3 regions of the uncultured Hymenobacter sp. genome follow, and region 2 is predicted to be linked to each of the others. Evidence: riboswitches for the same ligand, from Rfam matches in the RefSeq annotation. Region 2 holds a riboswitch; each other region holds the start of a gene.

Region 1 (7,596 bases), on a different contig from region 2:
CTCATTGCCGGCGGCCGCACGCCGCAGTACGTCATTGGGTCGGTGAGTGTCACCGAGTTCTTCGTCACGTTTGCCAGCGCTGTCACGTTCTTTGCTACGCTGGGCATTTCGCACTGGCAGATTATTTTGGGCCTGATTGTGGGCGGCGTGGCCGCCTCACCCCTGGCTGCCCGCCTCGCCGGCCGCATTCCGGTGCGTGGGATGTTCGTGGGCGTGGGTTTAATGGTGATAGTCTGGAGCTTATGGGCGCTGCGAAAGGTGTTTATGTAGGTAAGACGGAAACGTAGAGTTACAAACTATCTGGCCGCAAGAACAATGTAGAGACGCGACACTTCGCGTCTCGGCGTTGAACAACCTCAGCAACGCCGAGACGCGAAGTGTCGCGTCTCTACAACCAGACAGTTTCTGCGCTGTACTTTGTGACGAGTAAAGACAACGCCCCGGCCTTAGAGGACCGGGGCGTTGTTATGGTACTAAGCTATACAAGCTGGCGCTTATGCTCTATTCTGCTCCTGTCGGAGCTTACTGTGCTTCTTGCCGTAGCCGTAGTAAATAGCCAAGCCGATAGCCAGCCAAACGGCCAGCCGCAACCACGTTTCCCACGGCAACGATACCATCATCACCAGGCAAGTAAGGATACCGAGAATGGGCACCACGGGCACCCACGGCGTACGAAAACCGCGCGGCGCGTTCGGCTCTTTTTTGCGCATAATAAGAATGCCCAAGCACACCATCACAAAGGCCAACAGCGTTCCAATGCTGGTCATTTCACCGACCACTGAAATTGGCACGAAGCCTGCAAACAGGGCAATAAACAAGCCCAGCAGCAGATTGGATTGCAGCGGCGTGCGGAACGTGGGGTGAATGCGCCCGAAGACCGGCGGCAGCAGACCATCCTTGGCCATCGAGAAAAACACCCGGCTCTGCCCCAGCAAATCCACCAGAATAACCGAGGTGTAGCCGATGATAATAGCCAGAATAACGGCGGCTGACAGCCAGGCATACGGGGTTTTTTCGATGGCAATGGCCACGGGCGCCGCGCTGTTTTTGAACTCGGTGTAGTTGGCCAAACCCGTCATGACGTGCCCGAAGAGTACGAACAGCACCGTGCAAATCAGCAGGGAGCCGATGATGCCAATGGGCATGTTGCGCTGCGGATTCTTGGTTTCCTGCGCCATAGTGGCCACAATGTCGAAGCCAATAAACACGAAGAAGATAACGCCCGCCCCGCGCAAAATCCCGCTCAGGCCAAACTCCCCGAACGTGCCGGTATTCTCCGGGATGTACGGCTGGTAGTTGGCCGGATCGATGTACTGCCAACCCAAGGCAATAAACACCAGCACCACCGCCACTTTCAGCGTGACCACCAGCGCATTAAACCACGCCGAACCCGACGTGCCCCGAATGATAATGGCCGTTATAGCCAGCACGATCAGCATGGCCGGCACGTTCACGAAGCCATGCACCGCCGTACCGTCGGCCAACGTGGCCGTTTCGAAAGGCGACATCACCAGCTGCGCCGGAATGTGCAGGTTGTACTTGCTCAGGAACTTCACTAGGTATTGCGACCAGCTAATAGCCACCGTGGCCGCCCCAACCGAGTATTCGAGCACCAAATCCCACCCGATTATCCAGGCAAACAGCTCACCCATTGTAGCGTAGGCGTAGGTATAGGCGGACCCCGAAACCGGCACCATGGAAGCAAACTCGGCGTAGCAAAGGGCCGAAAACGCGCAGCCAATAGCGGCCACCACAAACGAGAGTGTAACGGCCGGGCCGGTGTTGTTGGCGGCGGCAATGCCGGTGAGCGAGAACAGGCCCGCCCCAATAATTACCCCGATACCAATCGTAATCAGGTTGAAGCCGTTCAAGCTTCGTTTCAGTGTGTGGGAACCCGTTTCGGCAGCTTCTAACCGCAGCAGCTCCAGTGATTTTTTGAGCATAGAAAGTTGTGTAGGCACGCGCTATACCGCGTTTACCCGTTGAATAAAGCCTAGGGGATGCGCTAAGCAGCTGGTAGTGTAAGCGCAGGAAAGCGCCCGGATATACGCCGCCAGCTAGGCCCTGACCAGTAAAAGAAACAATGAAAATGGGGGCAGGTAGTAGCTGGCTACTGCTTTACGCCTCCACAAAGGCAAGCTCTGGCACCATGGCCACAGTTATCTACCGCTCAGCAGCAACAACACCCCCCGCCACAACAAGCCCACTCCCGGCCCGCAGGCCCGGCGAATGAAACAGCAACAACAGAAAGCGGGGTATTTAGTGAGTGAGGCACGGTAACTTGTTTTTATATAGTCGTCAGGCAGTGAATCTGCTGACCATCGGTTGGCACCGTTCCGCGGGGTGCGGGGGTTGCCGGCGCGTCTTGGAGCCTGTCTCTCAGCGCCTCTGTATAAAAACAATCCTTCGTCGGTAAAGAATTGGTGCCGCAAAGGTAAGGCCGGCCTTCGCGCATTCCCAAATGCGTAGTTATAGTTGAGAATAATCGGCGGCGGCACTGCTCCAGCAAGCTAACGCTAGCCAACAAACACGAAATAGATTTTGAATAACCCCTACCCGGCCGCTTCCGTCTGCCCATCTTGGCCAGGCTTGTTGGCGCGCATCAGGAACACGAGGGGTATTGACAACAAACAGGCAAACCCTAGCAAGTAGAAGGAATCGATGTAGGACAAGATGTTGGCTTGCAACTGCACGGCGCCGTAAATGGTAGCTTGAGCGCGTTCGGTTGCTTCGGCCAGGCTGCCTCCAGCGGCGGCTTGGGTGGAAGCTAGGTTTTGCAGTCCCGCTTCGTAGTTGGGATTAGAGAAGGTGAGGCTGTCGATAATACGGCTTTGGTGGAACTGCGCCCGGCGGGCAATCAGGGTGGTGATGGCGGCAATACCGAAGCTACCACCCAACGACTGCGCTAGGTTGATAAGGGTTGCGGCCTGGTTGGTTTTGTTTTTGGCTATCCCGACGTAGGCCGCCACACTAATCGGCACGAAGAGGAAAGCCAATCCCACGCTTTGAAACACCCGGGCCTTGGCCACGCTCGCAAAGTCGATATCGGAGCTAAGCACACCGGCATAATTGAAAAGCGCGAACGTACTGATAATCAACCCCAGCAGAATCATCCAGCGGGCTTGCACCTTCGAGGCCAGCACACCCACCACGGGCATAAGTAAGAGCACTGCCGCCCCACCCGGCGAAATGGCTAAGCCACTCTTTATGGCCGTGTACCCCAGCAGATTCTGTAGAAACAAGGGCAACTGCGTAGAACTGCTAAACAACACGGCGCCCACGGAAAACATAACCAGCACGGCCGCCGCGAAATTGCGGTGCTTGAGCAGTTTCAAGTCAATGACCGGGTCTTTGGAACGCCATTCCCAGATCACTCCAGCTACTAAAGCTATGGCCGCTACCCCAGCCAACACTGTGATGGCGCCCGAGCTGAACCATTCTTCCCGCTCGCCCCGGCTCAATACGTATTGTAGCGCGCTGAGTCCTACCGCCAGCAAACCCAGCCCGACATAGTCCACGTTCAGCCCGCCAGCCCATTTGGCGGCTTTCTCTTTCACCAGCGCCGGCGGATCTTTCACTAGAATCGACACCAGAAAAGCCGTTACGATGGCCACGGGCACGTTCACGAAAAACACCCAGTTCCAGCTGGCATTGTCTACGAGGTAGCCGCCTAGCGTGGGGCCTACGGTGGGCGCTACCACCGTTGCCACCCCATAGGCCGCAAAAGCCAGCCCGCGCTGCGCCGGCGGAAACGTATCGGTGAGGATGGCCTGGGCCATGGGCGAAAGCATGCCGCCACTCAGCCCCTGTATCACCCGCATAAACACCAGAAACCCAATGGTCGGCGACAAGCCGCACAGCAGCGAAGTAGCACCATAAGCCAGCAAACAAATCGAGAACAGGCGCTTGCGCCCCACCACCGTAGCCAGAAACCCGGCCACCGGTAGCACCACCGCCTTCGACACCAGTTGGGCCGTTACCACCCACGTTACCTCGTCTTCGGCGGCGCTTAGGTTGCCCCCAATCTGCGATAGTGCCACCGATACACTGGTATCATCCAGCACTTCCATGAAGGTTGCCATGGCCACCGTCACCGCAATTAGCCACTTCAGGTTGTCCCCGTGGCTAGCGGCAACGCTGCCCGCAGGCTTTTTCAAGGTTTTGGTCTGGCTCATCAGCTGAAAATTCGGGCCGCTCTACTGCGGCGTGGTGTGCAAGTGCGTGCGTAGCTGCGTCACGGCTTCCTTGTAGTGGGTGGTGAAATCGGCCAGGATTTCCGCACGCGTTACACTCTCGATTTCGCGCCCTTCCGCCCAGGTGCTAAGTAGCTCGATAGTTTTAGTGCGGGCAGGCTTTTTGTCGTCTTTCTTTTCGTCTTTTTCCCCGTCCTCCCCTTCCGCCGCATCGTCCTGTTCTGGCTCTTCCTGGTCGTCTTCCGCTGCTTTCTGGCCGGCGGCATCGGCGGCTTTAGCGGCTAGCTCGTTTTCCTCGAACCAGCAATGGATGTAGGGCGTGACGGTTTCGATGCGGGCTTCAGCCACCACGGCATACTGAAACTCCACGGGGCCTTCAGGCCGATGTACAATCAGGTAGATTCGGCTTTGATCGAGGCCGGTTTCGCAGGTGCGGCCGTGTTGGCGCAGCGCTTCGGCCGCCGCTTCTAGGGCCGGACGCGCCACTTCGGTGTAAAAGGTACCCTGCCGGGTAAGGTTGCGGCTAAACGCCTGATTTTCGCGGTCTACAGTGGCGAAGAAGTCGTTCAGATCAGCTTGCCAGCGGCCAGACGCATTAGGAGGTTGGGTTTCCATTGATAGTGGATTCTACTGGATTGTTTGGGCCGTTGTGCTTGACCTAGCAGCCGCTTAACGAAGTATCTCTGTGCCGACGCTGAACAGGGCATCGTTTTGCTTTGCCAAGTGCAGTTAGACAGGCGGTTCAGCAGTAATAGCAGGCAGTTTGCTTTCAGCGTACTATCGCGGCGCGGGAGCGGGTAGCCTTATCAGGAGCAGCGGGCTTCTCAGTGGGCTCTATGCTGATGTCTACCTCCGGCACCACCGACATGCCGGGGGCCAGCAAGTGCAAGTTGGGTTGGCCGTCGAACACGATTTTGACTGGGATTCGCTGCACTACTTTCACGTAGTTGCCGGTGGCATTTTCGGCGGGCAGCAAGCTAAAGCGGGCCCCCGTTCCGCGTTGAAAGCTCTCTACCTTGCCCCGAAATTTCTCACTTGGATAGGCATCTACCTCCAACTCAACTGGCTGACCAGCCCGCATCTTTTCCAATTGGGTTTCTTTGAAATTGGCCGTCACCCATAGCTGGCCGTAGGTAAGAGCCATAAGTTGCTGCCCCAGCGCTACGGTTTGCCCTTCATCCACGGCCTTGCGCGTGACGCGTCCGGTTTCGGCGGCGTAGATTTTGGTGTAGGAAAGCTGCAACCTGGCTTCATCGGCGGCGGCCTGCGCCTCGCCTATCTGGGCTGCCGTCACGCTGATTTGCTCGGTGGCTTGGCGGTAGTCGTTTTCAGCTTGCGCTACGGCGGCGCGCGCCTGCCCAACCTGGGCACGCACGGTTTGGGTGCGCTTGCGAGCGGCATCAGCCTGAGCCGCCGTGGTACGAGCTGCCGTCTGCACTTGGTCGTAGCGCTGGCGCGACACGGCATCGGTTTTGTAGAGTTCGGCGTAGCGCTGCTCGTCGCGGGCGTCACGAGCCGCTTGGGCTTGTGCGGCTCGTTCTTCAGCCTGGGCTTGCTCGAGCGAAGCCGCCGCCGCCGCCAACTGGGCCCGCTGCTGATCAATCACACTGCGCCGCGACGTAGCAGCCCGCGCAGACGCTTCCCGCTGGGCCTGCGCACTCACGACTCCTGCCTGCGCCTGGTTGAGCCGCGCTTGATAGTCGCGCGGGTCCAGCTCTAGCAGCAGAGTGCCGGCCTGCACCAGTTGGTTGTCACGCACATACACCTTACGCACCGTACCCGCCGCTCGGGGGCTCACTCGCACTGCATCCCCCTCAATGAAGGCGTTATCGGTGGACTCGTGGGCACGGGCGTGCAGGTAGTAGCGAATCCCGAAGAACAGCACCGCCAGCAGCAGGACAATGGCGCCAATTACAAACCAGGGCCGCTTATAAATGGGGGTTTCCGTAGTTTCATCAGGCGCATCCGCGGACTGCTTCTCCACGGTCCGCCGGCCTCGGGCACTAAGGTCTGGGGCATCGGAGGGGTCGGCCGTTTGCCGCTGGGCCAAGCCACGGGGGGCACTGCGGGCGGCGGGTTGGGTTGTATGGTCTGCCATCTGGCGGGGAATTATTAATTCAGCAAATAAGTGATTCAGCGAAGTGCCGAAGTAATGGCGGGGTGAAGCATTTAAATGCCTATGTGTACCAACAACTCACCACGCTTTTATCTAGCTCGTTCACAGACGGAAAGATTGCGCTGTGCCGGTAGCAGCAGCAAAATTGAGACGTGCCGCGCCGTACTGCGCCAGCGCTTGCACGCGTAAAGCACGGGCGTTGGCCAACCCAGCCTGTGCCTCCAGCACGTCGGTGTTGTCGGCTACGCCGGCCCGGAAGCGTTGGGTGGCTAGTTCCAATTCGCGCGTCGCCAAGCGGAACTGCTCTTCAGTGGCCCGCACTTGCTCTACTCCTAAGCGCCAGCCTACTAAGGCCGTACGCACGTCTTGCTCCACTTGGCCGCGGCTGTTGCCCAACTGCCATTCGGCTTGGCGCTGCTCGCTCAGGGCCGCGTTTATCCGGCCGCGGGTGTAGCCACCATCGAACACGGGCACGCTGAGTTGCACGCCGTAAGTGCGCGTGGCACGGTCGTTTTTGAAGGGCGTATTGGCTGACTGCCCATAATCCCCGACGGCATTGACGACAGGGTAACGGGCCGCGGCACGGGCACGGCGGTCGAGGGCGCGCTGTTCGATAGTCTGCTCGGCAATGCGCGTATCGAGTCGCGAAGCCAGGGCCTGCTGCAACGCGGCATCCAAAGGCGGTACCACTTCGGCACGGACGCCCAAGGTATCAACCAACTGCGTGGAACTGCCTTGAGGCAAGCCAACAGCGCGTTCTAGGTCGAGGCGGGTTTGCTCGGCGTTGGCTTCGGCCTGCACCACCCGTAGCCGCTCCTGCGCCGCCCGCGACTCGGCGCGCACCACATCAATGCCATTGGCAACGCCGGCGTTTCGTTGTTTAACGGCCAGTTCCCGCAACGCTTCCGCAAGCGCAAAATCGGCGCGGGCGGCCTTCACTTCTAGGTTGCTGCGCTGAGCGGTGAGGTAAGCCAACGCCACGAAAGTGGCCACCTGCTCGCGGGCTAATTGGGTGGTCAGGTCGGCTACTTGCACGGCTGCTTTGCTGCTCTTGTATTCGCGTAGCGCCGCCAGGTTGAGAATGGTCTGCGAGAAGTTGAGCCGCGCATCAAACGTGTTGAATGGCCCCACAAAAGACGGAATGGATGCGCCGCCCGTGCTACCGCCCATCATTTCCTCGCCCCCGCCGCCCAAACCTTGCGCGGCCAGATTAAGCGTGCGGTTTTGCTGATAAGCCGTGCCGATAATATTAGGCAGCAGAAAAGACCGTACCTGCTGCCGGAGGGC
Region 2 (7,596 bases):
TGCCACGTAGGTGTAGGCGTTGAAGCGAGCCACAAGTTTGTCGCCTTGGTATTGCTGGTAAGCGCTGGCGCGGAAGTCGTCTGTTTTATCGTCAGTCGGTTCTGCTTGGGTTTCGCCGTAGGCACCGTAGCTGCGGTAGCTAAGCAGCGCTATGGCCCGGGCAGCCCGCAAACCAGCTGTTCCGCCGTCAGGCGTTGCTTGGTGGTAAGTGGAGTCGGCGAAAATAGCGAGCCGCTGCGCCTCATTGAAAGCAATACCCCAAGGCGAATGTTGCGCATTGGTAGCCAGCAACACCAAGTTCTCGAACACAGTTGGCTGCTGAATAGCCCATTCCAATGCCTGTTGGCCACCCAGAGAGCCACCAATCAGCGTGTGAATCTGCGTTAAGCCTAAGTGTTGGCGCAACGCTTCGTGGGCCGCCACCAAGTCGCGGATGGTAAGCAGCGGAAACTGCTGATAGCGGGGAGCACCGGTTTCGGGAGCCAGTGAAAGAGGGCTTGTGGAGCCGTAACAAGAACCAAGCACGTTGGCGCACACCACAAACCAGTCGGCCGGGTCGAAATGACACTCTGTTCCGAACAGGCCCGGCCACCAGCTAAGTACATCGGCGTTGGCCGTGAGGGCGTGGCACACCCACACCACGTTGTCGCCGGTGGCGTTCAGCGTGCCAAAAGTGCAATAAGCTACTTCCACGCCCGCGAGTTCTTGGCCGCTTTCCAGCGTCAAAGATTCGGGCAGATGTAAGCTTTGGTTTTCAGGCATTTTGTTTGGTAATGAAGTAATGAGAGATGACTGCTATCTCTCAGGCGGCGGCTTCGCGGACGCCAGCTTGCTCGGGCATTCTGTTCTATCAAGTATCAAGTGGCTCGTTTTGCGCTATACATTTGATACCCCGCTACAAACAGCCAACGGGCTGAGCCAGTAAACCAGCTCAACCCGTGCTAGTGTGGGATAGGAATAGCGGCTCCCTCTCTCACAAAAAAACCGCTTCCCCACCCACGTGCTGCGCTTGCTGGAAGAGCCCGGCCGCCCCTCTCACGACCGGCCGGGCTGGTTCCTCTCCCTATACTTCCAGCACGGCAGCGTGTTCCACTTCCTGCTCGGGCAGTGCGTCGCCACTTGTTGCCTCGGACTGCAAAGGTGCAGCGTCGCGTACGGCGTCAAATGCCTGCTGCAAGTCGGCCTGAATGTCTTCGAAATGCTCGATGCCCACGGAGAGGCGCAGCAGCGTAGGCGTCACGCCGGCGGCACGCTGCTCCACTTCTGATAGCTGCTGGTGCGTGGTAGCCGAAGGCTGAATGATCAGCGTTTTGGCGTCGCCTACGTTGGCCAAATGGCTAACCAGCTTCAGGTTATCGATGAATTGAGTGGCCGTGTCTTTGCTGCCTTTAATGGCGAACGTGAGAACCCCGCCGGCCCCGCGCTTCAGGTATTTCTGCGCCAGTGCGTTGTAAGGGCTGCTCTTCAAGCCCGGATAATTTACGGCTTCCACTTGCGGGTGCTGTTCCAGCCAAGTAGCTACGCGCAAAGCGTTTTCTACGGTGCGCTCCACCCGCAAGCTTAGGGTTTCGAGGCCTTGCAGCAGCAAGAAGGAGTTGAAGGGGCTCTGCGAAGAACCGAAGTCGCGCAAGCCCTCTACCCGGGCCCGGATAATAAAGGCGATGTTGCCGAATGGGCCACCTATGCCGAATACATCATTGAAAATCAAGCCGTGGTAGCCTTCGCTCGGCTCCGTGAACTGCGGAAACTTGCCGTTGCCGAAGTCGTACTTGCCACCATCCACAATCACGCCGCCAATACTAGTGCCGTGGCCGCCAATCCACTTCGTCGCCGATTCCACTACGATGTGCGCCCCGTGCTCTAGCGGCCGGAACAGGTAACCACCCGCGCCAAACGTGTTGTCAACGATAAGTGGCAAGTCGTGCTTCTCGGCAATAGCGGCAATCTTTTCGAAATCGGGAATGCTGAAGCTCGGGTTGCCAATGGTTTCCAGGTAGATAGCCTTGGTTTTCTCGTCAATCAATGGCTCGAAGCTCTCTGGCTTGTCGCCATCAGCGAAGCGGGCTTCAATGCCTAAGCGCTTGAAAGCTACCTTGAACTGGTTGTAAGTGCCGCCATACAAATGGGCCGTACTCACGAAATTGTCGCCGGCCTGCAAAATGTTGTTGAGGGCAATAAACTGCGCCGCCTGCCCCGACGACACGGCCAATGCTGCTACGCCACCTTCGAGGGCCGCAATACGCTGCTCGAACACGTCGGTAGTCGGGTTCATCAGCCGCGTATAAATGTTGCCGAACTCCTTTAAAGCAAACAAGTTGGCGCCGTGCTCGGCGTTCTTGAACACGTAGGAAGTGGTCTGATGAATTGGAACAGCGCGTGAGCCGGTAGTGGGGTCGGGCACTTGACCAGCGTGAAGTTGCAGCGTCTCGAAATGATGGGTTGGAGCAGACATGATTCGACTGATTTAAGAAGTGTATGTAGGAAGAAAGAGAGTGTATCTAGCTGAAAATGAACCACAAATAATTGTGGCGGGGGTGCTCTTCCCCAACCGAAGCGCAGTGGCGCAGGGGTGGCAGAACGCAGCGCAGGTGCCGAAGGCGTACCAGTGCTACTGAGTGGCATTAAGGGGCGAGGAGGGTGCCAGGAACCGTCAGGTGGTTAACAACAGCAACAGTGGGCGCTACAACAGCGGCGCATTCGCATTCGAGCGGCCGAAATGGCAACAGTCGAAACACGAAAACCCATCAGCGAACCAGCACGCGTTGAAGCGAGCCAAGCGGATAGGAAAAGAAAAGCGGAATCTAGGTTGTTTTTCATGGTACTCAACTTATCTCTCCCGCCGATGAATGTCGGAACGGGCAGGAATTGGCACCTTTCGCTTCAACGAAGGTTGCCAGTGGGTCACGGAGCCTGTTCTCTCGCCACTTCTGTATAAATCTGAAAACTGTCCCACCGTAAGCGGGGAGTACCGGGTTGGTGATGCAAATGTAAAACCGGATTTAATATTCGCAATACAATCGAAAAATATTTTTTGTTTTCTTTTTCGCTGTATTTGTTATCTCCAAATTTATATCTATTTGTATTAAATATCGCTGATTATCAGGGCGATAAGCTTGCTTTTCGTGAGGCGTAGACAATCTGCAATAGACGAGTTTTCTGCTTTCCGATCTTCCGAAAGCCTTATTCACTGCATTGCTTGTCTGGGTTTGCGGCATAAAAAAAGCCTCTCCTACTACAGAGCGGCTTTTATAATATTTCTAAGAGAATTTTTCCTAGATCTGTGGCAGGGTCAAAACTTGACCTACCTCGATATGGTCGGGGTTGGCGCCGATGGTAGCCTTGTTGGCATCGTAGATTTGGTGCCACTTAGCGGCGTCGCCGTAGTGGTTCTTGGCGATTTTGGATAGCGAATCGCCACTTACAACGGTGTAGCTCTGGCCTTGTGCGGCTGCGGGCTGCGTTTGTTGAGCAGGATTGCCAAAGAAGTCGGTAGCACCGCCGGTAGCAGGCTTAGCAGCGGGTTCTACAGGCTTTTTTTCGCCTTCGTTCGAGAGAAAATCAAATAATCCCATGGTCGTGCGTTGGTTTAAGGTGAAAGCAGAACGCAGCTCATCTTCATGCAATTGATGGCCACGGTGTCAGGCATCATACGCTGAAGCTGGTAAGAAGTTCAGCTTCCGAAAGTCAACAGTAGAGGAGCTGAACATCTTACGGAAGCCCGTCGTAAGAAGCGCAGTATCGCTTGGGCCTGGCACGAGCGGTATCGTACTCTCTCCCACTTTCAACCAATTTGCACATCTCATGAAAACGATGGCCTCTCCCTTTCGTTATGTAGCCAGCCTGCTAATGCTGCTGGTAGTATTCACTTCTGCTTGCGGCAGCAAAGAAGGCAAAGTAGAAGGTGTTAACATGTTGTACGGCGCCGAAAGCAAGATCTGGAAAACAGATAAAGAGCTGGATGCTACCGGTGACAAAGTGAAGCAAACCGACGCGCAAGAAGATGACCGCATCACGTTCTTCGCCAACGGACAATACAATATGACTTCTTCAGCGGGGGCTGTAAACGGCAAATACACTTTCGACCAAGCCGGCAAAAAAATCGCCATGACTCCCGACGGTGCCTCCCAAAGTAACTCCTTCGATGTGGTAACACTCACGGATGATAAGTTAACCTTGAGGAGCCCTGAGGGTGCCGAACTGCGCCTCGAAAAAGAATAGCAAAAGGTGCAGCAATTAGAACTGCATTAACAACAAAAAAGTCCTTCTACCATGGTAGAAGGACTTTTTTGTGCGTGGCGGTTGACGTAAAGGACTTACGAATGCATAACGGCGGCCGCTTTGCGCGGACCAAATATCCGGGCTATCCAGCGGGGTAGAAACACGGCGCCTAGTATCAGGTACAGATAGTAGGTCACGAGGCGGTAGAGCAGCACCATGAAGTTGGTCATGGTGGGAGTGCCGATGAACTTGCCGAAGAAGGTAGGAAACGCCCCTTCTGCAATACCGGCGCCGCCGGGCGTAATGGCAATCAGCAAAATAACTTTATAGGTGAGGTTGCGGCCGAAAATCAGCCAGAATTCCGGCCAGCTGACGTCAATGAAGGCCGAAATCAAGCAGCCAATTACCAGGTAGCGGGCCGTCCAGACGAAGGCGGTACTAAGGGATGCCCGCAGCCAATAGCCCCAGCCGTTGCCGCGTAGCTCGGCGGAAGCCAGCACCAGTTCGTTGCCCATCTTGTAGGCTTTGCCGCGCAGCCGCCGCAGCCCACGCATCGAAAATAGCCGCACCAGCAGCCGCTTCACCGACCGTGGGTTGATGAAGATGGCGTAGAGCATGAGTAGCGCGTAGATGGTCACGAACACGTAGCTAGCAATAAAGCCGATGCGCAATGTGGCCACCAAGCCGCCCTGCAATGCCTCATGCGGATACAGCGCGTCGCCCCCGATGAGCACGACCAGCGGCACCGCCAGCACATAATAGAGGTTGTCGAGCATGGCGGTGGCCATGATGTAGGCCACTGATTTGCCGAGCGAAATACCTTCCTTGTGCAGGAGCAGCGGCGCAACGGCGGTGCCGCCTACGGCCGAGGGCAACACGCAAGACGAGAACTCCCAAATCATGATAACGTCGAGGGAGGCGCGCCAGGAAAGCACCTTTTGGGTGAGGTAGCGGATGCGGTAAACGTAGCCCGCGTCGCGGGCCAGGAGCACGGCCACCATCAGGAAAAGCCAGAATGGTTTGGCGTGGGTGAGGGGCGCTAAGTCGCCGGGCTTATAGCTGCGCCAGAACATAAAACCGACGACACTAAGCCCAATCAGCACCGGCAAGACAATGCGCGAAGGGCGGAGCTTGTCCAGTAATTGCTGATCTTCAGTTTGTTGATCGACAGAGGTATGGGGCATGAGGGATGCGCAGGTATCGTAAATCAAAAGTAGGCATTCTGGCAGGGTAGGGCGTTAAAGAAGCGTTAATTAAGAACGATTTAGACCTGCTACTTCTGCCCGTTGCCACCGCGGCAACTGTTGTTTTGGCTTGCTAATTGTGGGGAAGCGCCGGTTCATAAACCAACTTTCAGCTGAACCGCCCGAACAGAAAACCCGTAACTTTGGGTGTCGTACGCAGCGGGCGGCCGTGAGGTACAGTAACCTTTTCGGCAGTCGGCTGTTGCCTTATCCCATCTGCTTCCTTTATACATGATTGTCGAACCCGGTGAATTGCTGGCGGCCATAGACTCGCCCGACGACCTGAAAAAGCTCAGTCACGACCAGTTGGTTCAACTGAGCCAGGAGCTACGTCAGTTCATTATTGATACGGTTTCGATATACGGGGGGCACTTCGGGGCTTCGTTGGGCGTAGTGGAACTGACAGTGGCGCTGCACTATGTGTTCGACACGCCCCACGACCAGCTCGTGTGGGATGTAGGGCACCAAGCCTACGGCCACAAGATTCTGACGGGCCGCCGCGACCGGTTCCCGACCAACCGCCGCTACAACGGCATGTCGGGCTTCCCGAAGCGCAAGGAAAGCGAGTACGATGCTTTCGGGGTAGGCCACAGCAGCACCAGTATTGGCGCCGCGCTCGGCATGGCCGTAGCGTCGGACTACAAAGGGGAGTTCGACCGGCAACACATTGCCGTCATCGGTGATGGGGCCATGACAGCTGGTATGGCTTTCGAGGCGCTCAACCACGCGGGCGTTACCAATTCCAACTTGCTGGTTATTCTCAACGATAACTGCATGAGCATTGATCCCAACGTGGGGGCGCTCAAGGAATACCTTACCGACATTACCACGTCCCGCACCTACAATAAAGTGCGCGACGAGTTGTGGAACGTGTTGGGTAAGCTCTCGAAGTTTGGTCCGAATCCGCAGCAGATTGCCCGCAAAGTGGAGTCGGCCATGAAGGCAACGCTGCTTAAGCAAAGCAATCTGTTTGAAGCGCTGAAGTTCCGCTATTTCGGGCCGGTTGATGGCCATGATGTGCAGCATTTGGCTACCATCCTCAACGACCTGAAAAGCATCCCGGGCCCCAAAATCCTGCATTGTGTGACGGTAAAGGGCAAAGGTTACGCCTTGGCCGAAAAAGACCAAACGCTATGGCACGCTCCTGGCCTGTTCGACAAGGTAACGGGCGAAATCAGCAAGAAAACCTATTCGACGCCACAGCCGCCTAAGTACCAGGACGTATTCGGGCACACTATGATCGAGCTGGCCGAACAGAACGATAAAATCATGGGCGTGACGCCGGCTATGCCATCGGGTTCGTCGTTGAACCTGATGATGGCCGCCATGCCCAAGCGCGCCTTCGACGTAGGCATTGCCGAGCAGCACGCCGTGACCTTCTCGGCCGGTATGGCTACGCAGGGCCTCATCCCGTTCTGCAACATCTACTCGTCGTTCATGCAGCGCGCCTACGACCAAGTGCTGCACGACGTGGCGCTGCAAAACCTGCATGTGGTGTTCTGCCTCGACCGCGCCGGTTTCGCCGGTGCCGACGGCCCCACCCACCACGGCTGCTACGACTTAGCCTACATGCGCTGCGTCCCGAACATGGTGGTTTCGGCCCCGATGAACGAAGAGGAACTGCGCAACCTGATGTACACGGCTACGCTGCCCGAAAATGCCGGGCCGTTCAGTATCCGCTACCCGCGGGGCGAGGGCGTGATGCCGGAATGGCGCAAGCCACTACGCAAAATCACGGTAGGCAAAGGCCGCGTAGTGCGCGAGGGTGAAGGCGTGGCGGTGCTCAGCATCGGCCACATCGGCAACTACGCCACCAAAGCCACTCACAAGCTGGTAGCCGAAGGCCTAAACCCCGGCCACTACGATATGCGCTTCTGCAAGCCCCTAGATGAAGAGCTGCTTCACACCATTTGCCAGCAATACCAAGTAATAGTGACCGTAGAAGACGGCTGCCTGCAAGGTGGTTTCGGCTCGGCGGTGCTGGAGTTCTTGGCCGACCACGGCTACAGTGTCCCCGTCCGTCGCCTCGGCATCCCCGACCGGGTAGTAGAGCACGGTACGCAAGATGAACTTTACAAAGAGTGCGGCTTCGACGCCGATGGTATTGCTGCCGCTATGCGCGAGCTGAGCGGCA
Region 3 (7,596 bases), on a different contig from region 2:
GCTGCGAGCGGGCTTTTCAGCCCCATTTGGCCACCGTACCGGTAGTAGTTCTTTCCAACAACGATGGTTGCGTAGTCTCGCGCTCTACCGAAGCCAAGGCGTTGGGAATAAAGATGGGCACGCCCTACTTTCAGGTTCGCCAGCTTATCAAGCAGCACCAAGTGCAGGTGTTTTCCTCGAACTACCCCCTATACGGCGACATGAGTTATCGGGTGATGAGCTACCTGGCGTCGGTGGTACCCGAGATAGAAATATACTCGATTGATGAGGCCTTTTTGGGGCTGCACAACATGGAACTCTGCCAGAAAAATCTGGAGGTATTCGCGCAGAAAATCCGGCAGCAAGTTCACAAGCGGACCCATATTCCTACGTGCATTGGTATTGCACCTACCAAAACCTTAGCCAAGCTCGCCAACTACTTAGCGAAAACAAACGCTACCTGCAAAGGCGTATTGGCTCTTGATTCCGAGGAGCGGCAATGGTGGGCGCTCGGGCAGATGCCGGTTGAGGAGGTGTGGGGCGTTGGCCGCCAATACGGTCAAAAGCTGCGCGCCATGGGTTTGATGACGGCCGCCGATTTGGCTTGCTGCTCGGAAGCCTGGGCCCGCAAGCACATGGGTGGGGTAGTAGGTGCCCGCTTGGTGCGGGAACTGCAAGGGAAACCCTGCCACCAACTACACCCGAGCGAAGACGGTACGCTGGCGCGAAAAAGCATTGCCTGTACCCGTAGTTTCGGCCGGCCCTTATCCAAGTTCGACGATCTGCTCGGGGCCGTAGCAGCTTTCACTTCCCGGGCCGCCGAGAAGCTGCGCGCGCAGGGTTCGGCAACGTATATTTTAACCGTTTTTATCGGCCAAAACCGGTTTGGCCCGACGCCCCCGCCGTATACCCATTCCGCCCAAATCACGCTACCGTCCGCTACCAGCAACACCAGTGACTTGGTGCGCGCTGCCCGCACCTTGCTCGGGCAGCTTTGGCAACCGGGGCTGGCCTACAAGAAAGCCGGCGTAATCCTCGATGGCCTGGAAGGGCACGGTCAGCCGCAGCTCAGCCTTTTCGAGCCGCTACCCGAAGTGCAGCGCCCGCAGTCGGCCGCTCTTATGCGCAAGCTCGACCAACTCAACCGCCGCTTCGGCCAAAACTGCGTTCAGGTAGCCACGGCGGTAGTTCCGAAAGGAGAGCCCGCGCCGTGGCTCGGGCACAAGCGCTTATGCAGCCCCGCCCGCACCACGTCCTGGAGCGAGCTATGGGAAATAGGGTAAAGGCAGATTTCGCAGTGGATTCAGTGTTTCTATGGTGTTTCCATCTAACCTTAAGCTTAGCATGGGACCGATCAAACAGCAACGCACGCAGCCGCGTGCCGTGCTTGGGTGCGAATTGCTAGCGAGTATAGTCTGGTTTGCATTTTCAGTGAGTGCCGCTTTACCTTTGCGGCATCAATTCTTCAAGCAAAAGAATTGTTTTTATACAGAGGCGTGGAGAGACAAGCTCGACGAAACGCCGGCAACCCCCAGATCATCTGGAACGGTGCCAACCGAAGGTCAGCGCAGCCAAGTCCTGACCCTATAAAACAAGTTGCCGTGAAACGCTTCATCAACACCGCCGCCTCTTCCGCTACCTTTTCTGCTTTACAGCATGGGTGTTGTTGCAGCACGTGTTGCTGAGCTATTCATAGGTGGGCGGTCCTGGGTAGCTAAAAGCGAAGGAACGCCCTTGCGTCAGCCACTTTCTGTTAACCTGGTTAATACCTCTGCCGCAGGGCAACCTCAGGTTTTTGGGTTTTAGAGTTTCATTGCTTTCTGACTGCGTAGCGGTGGCAGACCGCCTACTAACTCTAACGCCGCAACATGACATGCTTCCACTTCCTAGTTGGCGGGCTAGAAACTCGAGTTGATTTGGCTTGCAAAGCAGGTTAAATAATTTACTCCCGTATAAGTCGATAATACGTTGTTGTTTCTGGTGCAACCCTCTTCCTCATAGTTCTGTTGTTTGCGCGACTTCACTGCCTCGCGCTGTTCTCTCGATTTTCTGGTCTTTTATAACCCTCTTTTTCTCATGCCTGCCTCAACCAAGCCGATTGGCATCTACTACGAGCACCCCGAATGGTTCAAACCGCTGTTTGCCGAGCTAGACCGCCGTGGGCTGCCCTACGAAAAGATTGACGCCGCTCATCACCTTTTCAACCCCTCGGAAACCGAAAGCCGCTACGCGCTGGTAGTAAACCGCATGAGCTCTTCGGCTTACTTGCGCGGCCACGGCCAGGGTATTTTCCACACGGCGGGTTTTGCTACCCACCTAGAGCGGATTGGCACGCGCATCATCAATGGCTCGGTGGCTACCAGCATCGAAACCAACAAAGCCCGTCAACTCTCGCTGTTTGCTTCTTTAGGCCTGAAATACCCTAAATCGTTTGTGGTGAATCATGCCTCGCGCATCGCCGATGCAGCTCAGCAGCTGCAATTTCCGATTGTGGTGAAGGTGAATATTGGCGGCAGCGGGGCGGGCATTATTCGCTTCGATACGCTGAAAGGCGTGCAGGCGGCCGTAGAAGCCGGTCAAATCGACCTTGGCATCGACCAAACGGCGTTGGTGCAGGAGTATGTGACGCCCCGCGGCGGCAACATTCACCGGGTAGAAACCCTGAACGGTAAGTTTCTGTACGCCATGAAGGTGTACACCACCGGCGAAAGCTTCAACCTATGCCCCGCTGAAATCTGCCAGATTCCCGAAGAGCAGTCCGCCGAATTTTGCCTCACCGAAGCGCCCAAAAAAGGCATCCAAGTGGAAGCCTTCACGCCCCCGGCCGACGTAATTGAGGCCGTGGAGCGCATTGTGGCCGCCGCTAAAATCGACGTGGGTGGTATCGAGTACCTCATCGACGACCGCAACGGCGACGTACTGTTTTACGACATCAACGCGCTGTCCAACTTCGTGGCCGATGCCGTGAATGTGGTGGGTTTCGACCCCTACGCCCGCTTCGTAGATTACTTGGTAACTCAACTTCCTGTTGCTGCTCCGCAAGCTGTGAATGAATCGCAAATCGAAACGGCTGTAGTATAATGAGATACGGATATTGGATGCCCGTCTTCGGCGGGTGGCTGCGCAACGTCGAAGACGAAAACATGCGCGCCGATTGGGACTACGTCAAAACGCTGGCTCAGCGCAGTGAGGACCTCGGGTACGACCTCTCGCTCATCGCCGAGCTGAACCTCAACGATATCAAAGGCGAGGAAGCTCCTTCGCTGGATGCCTGGAGCACGGCTGCCGCCTTGGCCGCCGTCACCAAGAAAATCGAGTTGATGGTGGCTGTGCGGCCTACTTTTCACTCGCCGGCTTTGCTGGCCAAGCAGGCCGCCAACATCGACCACATCAGCGGCGGCCGGCTGTCGTTGAACGTGGTATCGTCGTGGTGGCAGGACGAGGCCAAGAAGTACGGCGTGCACTTCGAGCAGCACGACGACCGATATGCCCGCACCGCCGAATGGTTGCACGTAGTGGACAACCTTTGGAAGCAGGACCACTTCACCTTCGAAGGCAAGTTCTACAAGGTAACCGACTCCATTTTGCAGCCCAAGCCGGTGTCGCGCCCGCGGCCGTTTATTTACGCCGGTGGCGAATCGGAAGCCGCTAAAAACCTGATTGCTGCCCAGTGCGACGGCTACGTAATGCACGGCGACGAGCCCGAGGCCATCGGCCGCCGCATCCAGGACCTGAGTGAACGGCGCGAAAAGCTGGGCTTGCCACGCATGAAATTCGGGGTGGCCGCTTACTCCATTGTGCGCAACACCGAGCAGGAAGTGAAAAAGGAACTGGACCGTATCACCAACGTGCAAGGCTCGGCCGCCGGCTACAAAAACTATCAGCAGTGGCTAGCCGGCACGCAGCTCGAAAACCAGGTTTCCTTGCAAGACTACTCGGTATCGAACCGCGGCCTACGCTCTGGCCTGACGGGCACGCCCGACCAAGTAGCCGAGCGCATTGCCGCCTTCGAAGCGGTAGGCGTAGACTTGTTCTTGTTGCAGTGCAGTCCGCAGCTCGAAGAAATGGAACGCTTCTCGGAAGCCGTAATTCAAGTCCTGGCTTCATAAGACTTGGGCGAATTGCGGGGCAGATACAGGTCTGCCTCGCAATAGCTTAGGATTCAGTGTAAAAGCAAAACCCCGGAAAGCCCTGCGTAAGAAAGGGCTTTTCGGGGTTTTGTATATATAAGTGAGCCTCTTATTGGACTCGAACCAACGACCTGCTCATTACGAATGAGCTGCTCTACCAACTGAGCTAAAGAGGCATTTCCCGGCGGGCGTTTCCGTTAGGGGAAGCAAAGATAGACAGGATTTGAAAAACGACTACGTCTTAAAAACAAATTTTTCAAGACCTTACTTTCACTGTACAATCGGCTTCGTGGTCGCCAATTGCCATTTGTTGTACATATGAACCACCGTTTTCAAGTCGCGGGCGTGGTAGTGCTTGGTTTGGAGTTGGGCCGTCAGGGCTGAATGGTCCTTGAAAAACACTGCGGCATCTTTCGGGAAATTCCACCAATAGGTGTTGACGGGCAGGTTATGGCCTTTGCGCAGAAAATATTGACGCAACGAAGGTGCTCCATTGTGGCTGTCGTAGCGCTCATACAGCTGTACCGGACCGGCCATAACTTGCTTTAGTAGCAGCCATACGGTGTCGTTGGTAGTCTTTTCAATGAAAGTGTTGTCTTGGCCTGCAACTTTGGTGCGGTAAACAACCGGGTAGCCGAGTTGCACCGGACAAGCTACATAGCGCACGGTGTCTTTTGCGCTCATGTAGCCGTAAGCACGAACCTTTTCGGGAGAAAACTTAAGCAGTTGATTGGCTGCCAAGGGCACAAATTTCACTTCTCGTTGCTGCTCAATGGGTGAACTGAGGCGGATAGCTCCTGGTAGACTGTCGCCGGCAATTAAAATAACGTAGCCGGGAACCAGGCGTTGGGCCGTTGCCCTGCCGTCAAACCACAAGCTAACCGTTGCAATAGTCAGCAAGCGAAGCGTTGTGTCAGCAAGCATACTCTTGAAAGCAATAAGTGTGTATCTATATCTTACTAGCTGACTATAAGATACTAAAAAGCAACGCAAAAAAGACGGGGCAAGCCCACACAACCACTTGGTTTAGCTACTGGCAACCTCTAGAATCACATTGGCCCGATGGCTACAACCAAGGAAGCCACCGGGCCAATTGCCGACACGATACCAAGCATATTTGATGGTTGTTGGGCAGGATTCTTTCTTCCAGACAAGGAAGCTTAACTTAGACCGTGGCTGCACGGCGGCTGCCGCGCAAACCGTACCACATCACGTACAGATAGCACACAATTGGCAGCAGCATAGCCAGCCGCAAACCGCTGTTGTCGGCAATGAAGCCAAACAGCAAGGGCACCAGGGCCCCACCCACAATAGCTGTGCACAGCAAGCCCGAAGCTTCCTCGGTGTGGCGGCCCAAGCCGGCTACGGCCAGCGTGAAGATGGTTGGGTACATCAGCGAGTTCATCAAGCCCACGGCCAACAAGCTCCACATGGCTACGGCTCCCGAGGTGTTGATAGAAATCAGTACGAGTACCACCGCGCCTATAGCGTTGAAAGCAAGTAGCTTGGTAGGCGCAAACTTGTTGAGTAAGTAAGCACCGGCAAATCGGCCCACCATGGCTGCGCCCCAATACAAAGCCACTCGGTCGCCCGCCGTTTTGGGGTCTAGGCCCATCACATCAGGCAGCGCCAGGTAATTAACGATGTGCGAGCCAATAGCTACTTCAGCACCTACGTAAGCAAAGATGCCCACTACCCCGAGCACCAAGTGGCGGTAGTTCCAGGCCCGCGTCGAGCTGGCGCCTTCTGCTGTATCGGCTTCCGTAGCATGTTCAATTTGTGGCAGATTGATGCGGCTGAGCATCAAGCTAATCAGCAGGAGTACGGTGCCAATAACCAAGTACGGTATCTGCACGGCCGTGATGTCGATGGAAGCAGCGCTGGCGGCGTTGTCCAACTTCGGCAAGCGGCTCAAAATGAGGGCGCTGCCAAGCAGAGGCGCCAGGAAGGTGCCGAGCGAATTGAACGCCTGCGTGAGCGTGAGGCGCGCCGAAGCCGAGGCGGGCGGGCCCAGAATAGCCACGTACGGATTGGCCGCTACCTGCAAAATGGTGATACCGGAAGCCAGTACGAACAGCGCCCCCAGAAACAAGCCATACGCCCGCTGCGAAGCTGCCGGATAAAATAGATAAGCACCGGCGGCCGCTACCACAAACCCAATGAGCATGCCGCGCTTATAGCCCACCCGCGCCACCAGCTTACCCGCCGGAATACTTACCAGAAAATAAGCTCCAAAGAAACAGAGGTTAATTAGGTTGGCCTGGGCAAACGAGAGCTGGAAGATGGCCTTCAGGTAGGGAATCAGAATGTCGTTGAGACAGGTGATGAATCCCCACAGAAAGAAAAGAGTAGTGACGGCACTTAGCGCGGAAGTGTAGCGCTGCGAGCTAGCCGAAGAAGTGCCGACGGGCCGGTTGCTAAGGGTTGGGGTTGGGGCTGCCATGGATGGGGAAAGATGTGGGAAGGGAAGTGAGCCTGGTACCGAAGAGATAGGAAAAGCCGCGTCCAGCGGGTGGCACACGGCTTTTCTTGTTCTTCAGGATTGGAATATACGGTTAGTACCCTGGATTTTGCACCAAATTAGGATTCACGTCGCGCTCCGACTGGGGGATGGGGAGCACTACGTTGAAGTCTTGAATATTTTTGCCTTGGGCACGCATCACCGGAATCAGGGTATTTGTACGCTTCAGGTCGTACCAACGGTCATCTTCGAAGGCAAACTCGTACCGACGCTCCCGCAGCACCGCCGCTTTATAGGCCGTGACGTCGGTGATGGTTAAGTCTCGGGCCGAAGGTACCTCAATGGGCAAACCGAAGGCCCGACGACGCACCCGGTTCAAATAAGGCAAGCCCAGGGCCGGACCCGCTGCTTCGGCGTAAATCAGGTAGACGTCGGCCAGCCGTAGCACCGGAATGTTGAGCGGCGAATCGTACTGTAGCGGCGTCAGGTCTCTGCCCGTAAACCACTTCTTCACGTTGTAACCAAACGGCGAACCTGGTAAAGAGGCTGGCTGAACAATACGTGGGGTGCCGGGATATACATCACCGGGTTTCCAGATCGTCACGTCGCGGCGCAGGTCATTGGTTTCGTAGCCATCCACAAACTCTTTCTCAGGGATGTTGAAGCCGTAGCCGCCGGTGCGTACTGTGTTCAGTCCACGGGCCCCGAAAAAGCCGTTGCCAATAAAGCCCGGACCGTTCTGGTCGTAGTACTCCTGGGGCGAAGTTCTGAACTGCACTTCAAACAACGACTCGGGACCGTTCTCCTTGGCTACGTTGAAGTTGTCGGCGTAGGCAGGGTTCAACGTTTTACCTGATTGCTGAATAACCTCTAGCGCCTGCGAGGCGGCCAGCGGCAGGTTGCCTTGCGTGAGGTACACTTTAGCTAGCAAGCCTTTGGCCGACCACTTACTAGCCCGGCCAATGTCGTCGCCGCTGTAAGGGCCCGTAGGTAAATTGTCGGCGGCCGCCTTCAAATCCGTAACGA

What was found. A riboswitch is a leader RNA that binds a small molecule or an ion and turns the genes downstream of it on or off. The one in region 2 is predicted to bind S-adenosylmethionine.
Region 1: it holds a riboswitch for S-adenosylmethionine, as region 2 does, so the genes downstream of both, ACFE7X_RS00550 (amino acid permease) here and ACFE7X_RS01750 (O-acetylhomoserine aminocarboxypropyltransferase/cysteine synthase family protein) in region 2, are expected to answer to the same signal.
Region 3: it holds a riboswitch for S-adenosylmethionine, as region 2 does, so the genes downstream of both, ACFE7X_RS03415 (RimK family alpha-L-glutamate ligase) here and ACFE7X_RS01750 (O-acetylhomoserine aminocarboxypropyltransferase/cysteine synthase family protein) in region 2, are expected to answer to the same signal.

What each region holds. Positions count from the first base shown of each region.
Region 1 covers NZ_CAXTBM010000001.1:146,297-153,892, reverse strand. Annotated here, with positions in the region: gene ACFE7X_RS00555 (TSUP family transporter) at 1-270, shown strand, start outside; gene ACFE7X_RS00550 (amino acid permease) at 495-1,943, opposite strand; SAM riboswitch class I at 2,287-2,399, opposite strand; gene ACFE7X_RS00545 (DHA2 family efflux MFS transporter permease subunit) at 2,553-4,175, opposite strand; gene ACFE7X_RS00540 (hypothetical protein) at 4,197-4,808, opposite strand; gene ACFE7X_RS00535 (HlyD family secretion protein) at 4,963-6,291, opposite strand; gene ACFE7X_RS00530 (TolC family protein) at 6,412-7,596, opposite strand, start outside.
Region 2 covers NZ_CAXTBM010000002.1:202,208-209,803, forward strand. Annotated here, with positions in the region: gene metX (homoserine O-acetyltransferase) at 1-762, opposite strand, end outside; gene ACFE7X_RS01750 (O-acetylhomoserine aminocarboxypropyltransferase/cysteine synthase family protein) at 1,064-2,452, opposite strand; SAM riboswitch class I at 2,825-2,938, opposite strand; gene ACFE7X_RS01755 (LysM peptidoglycan-binding domain-containing protein) at 3,273-3,572, opposite strand; gene ACFE7X_RS01760 (lipocalin family protein) at 3,811-4,218, shown strand; gene ACFE7X_RS01765 (YbhN family protein) at 4,314-5,402, opposite strand; gene dxs (1-deoxy-D-xylulose-5-phosphate synthase) at 5,694-7,596, shown strand, end outside.
Region 3 covers NZ_CAXTBM010000005.1:75,847-83,442, forward strand. Annotated here, with positions in the region: gene ACFE7X_RS03410 (Y-family DNA polymerase) at 1-1,262, shown strand, start outside; SAM riboswitch class I at 1,461-1,572, shown strand; gene ACFE7X_RS03415 (RimK family alpha-L-glutamate ligase) at 2,056-3,060, shown strand; gene ACFE7X_RS03420 (LLM class flavin-dependent oxidoreductase) at 3,060-4,088, shown strand; tRNA gene ACFE7X_RS03425 (tRNA-Thr) at 4,213-4,285, opposite strand; gene ACFE7X_RS03430 (hypothetical protein) at 4,380-5,033, opposite strand; gene ACFE7X_RS03435 (sugar MFS transporter) at 5,275-6,552, opposite strand; gene ACFE7X_RS03440 (RagB/SusD family nutrient uptake outer membrane protein) at 6,665-7,596, opposite strand, start outside.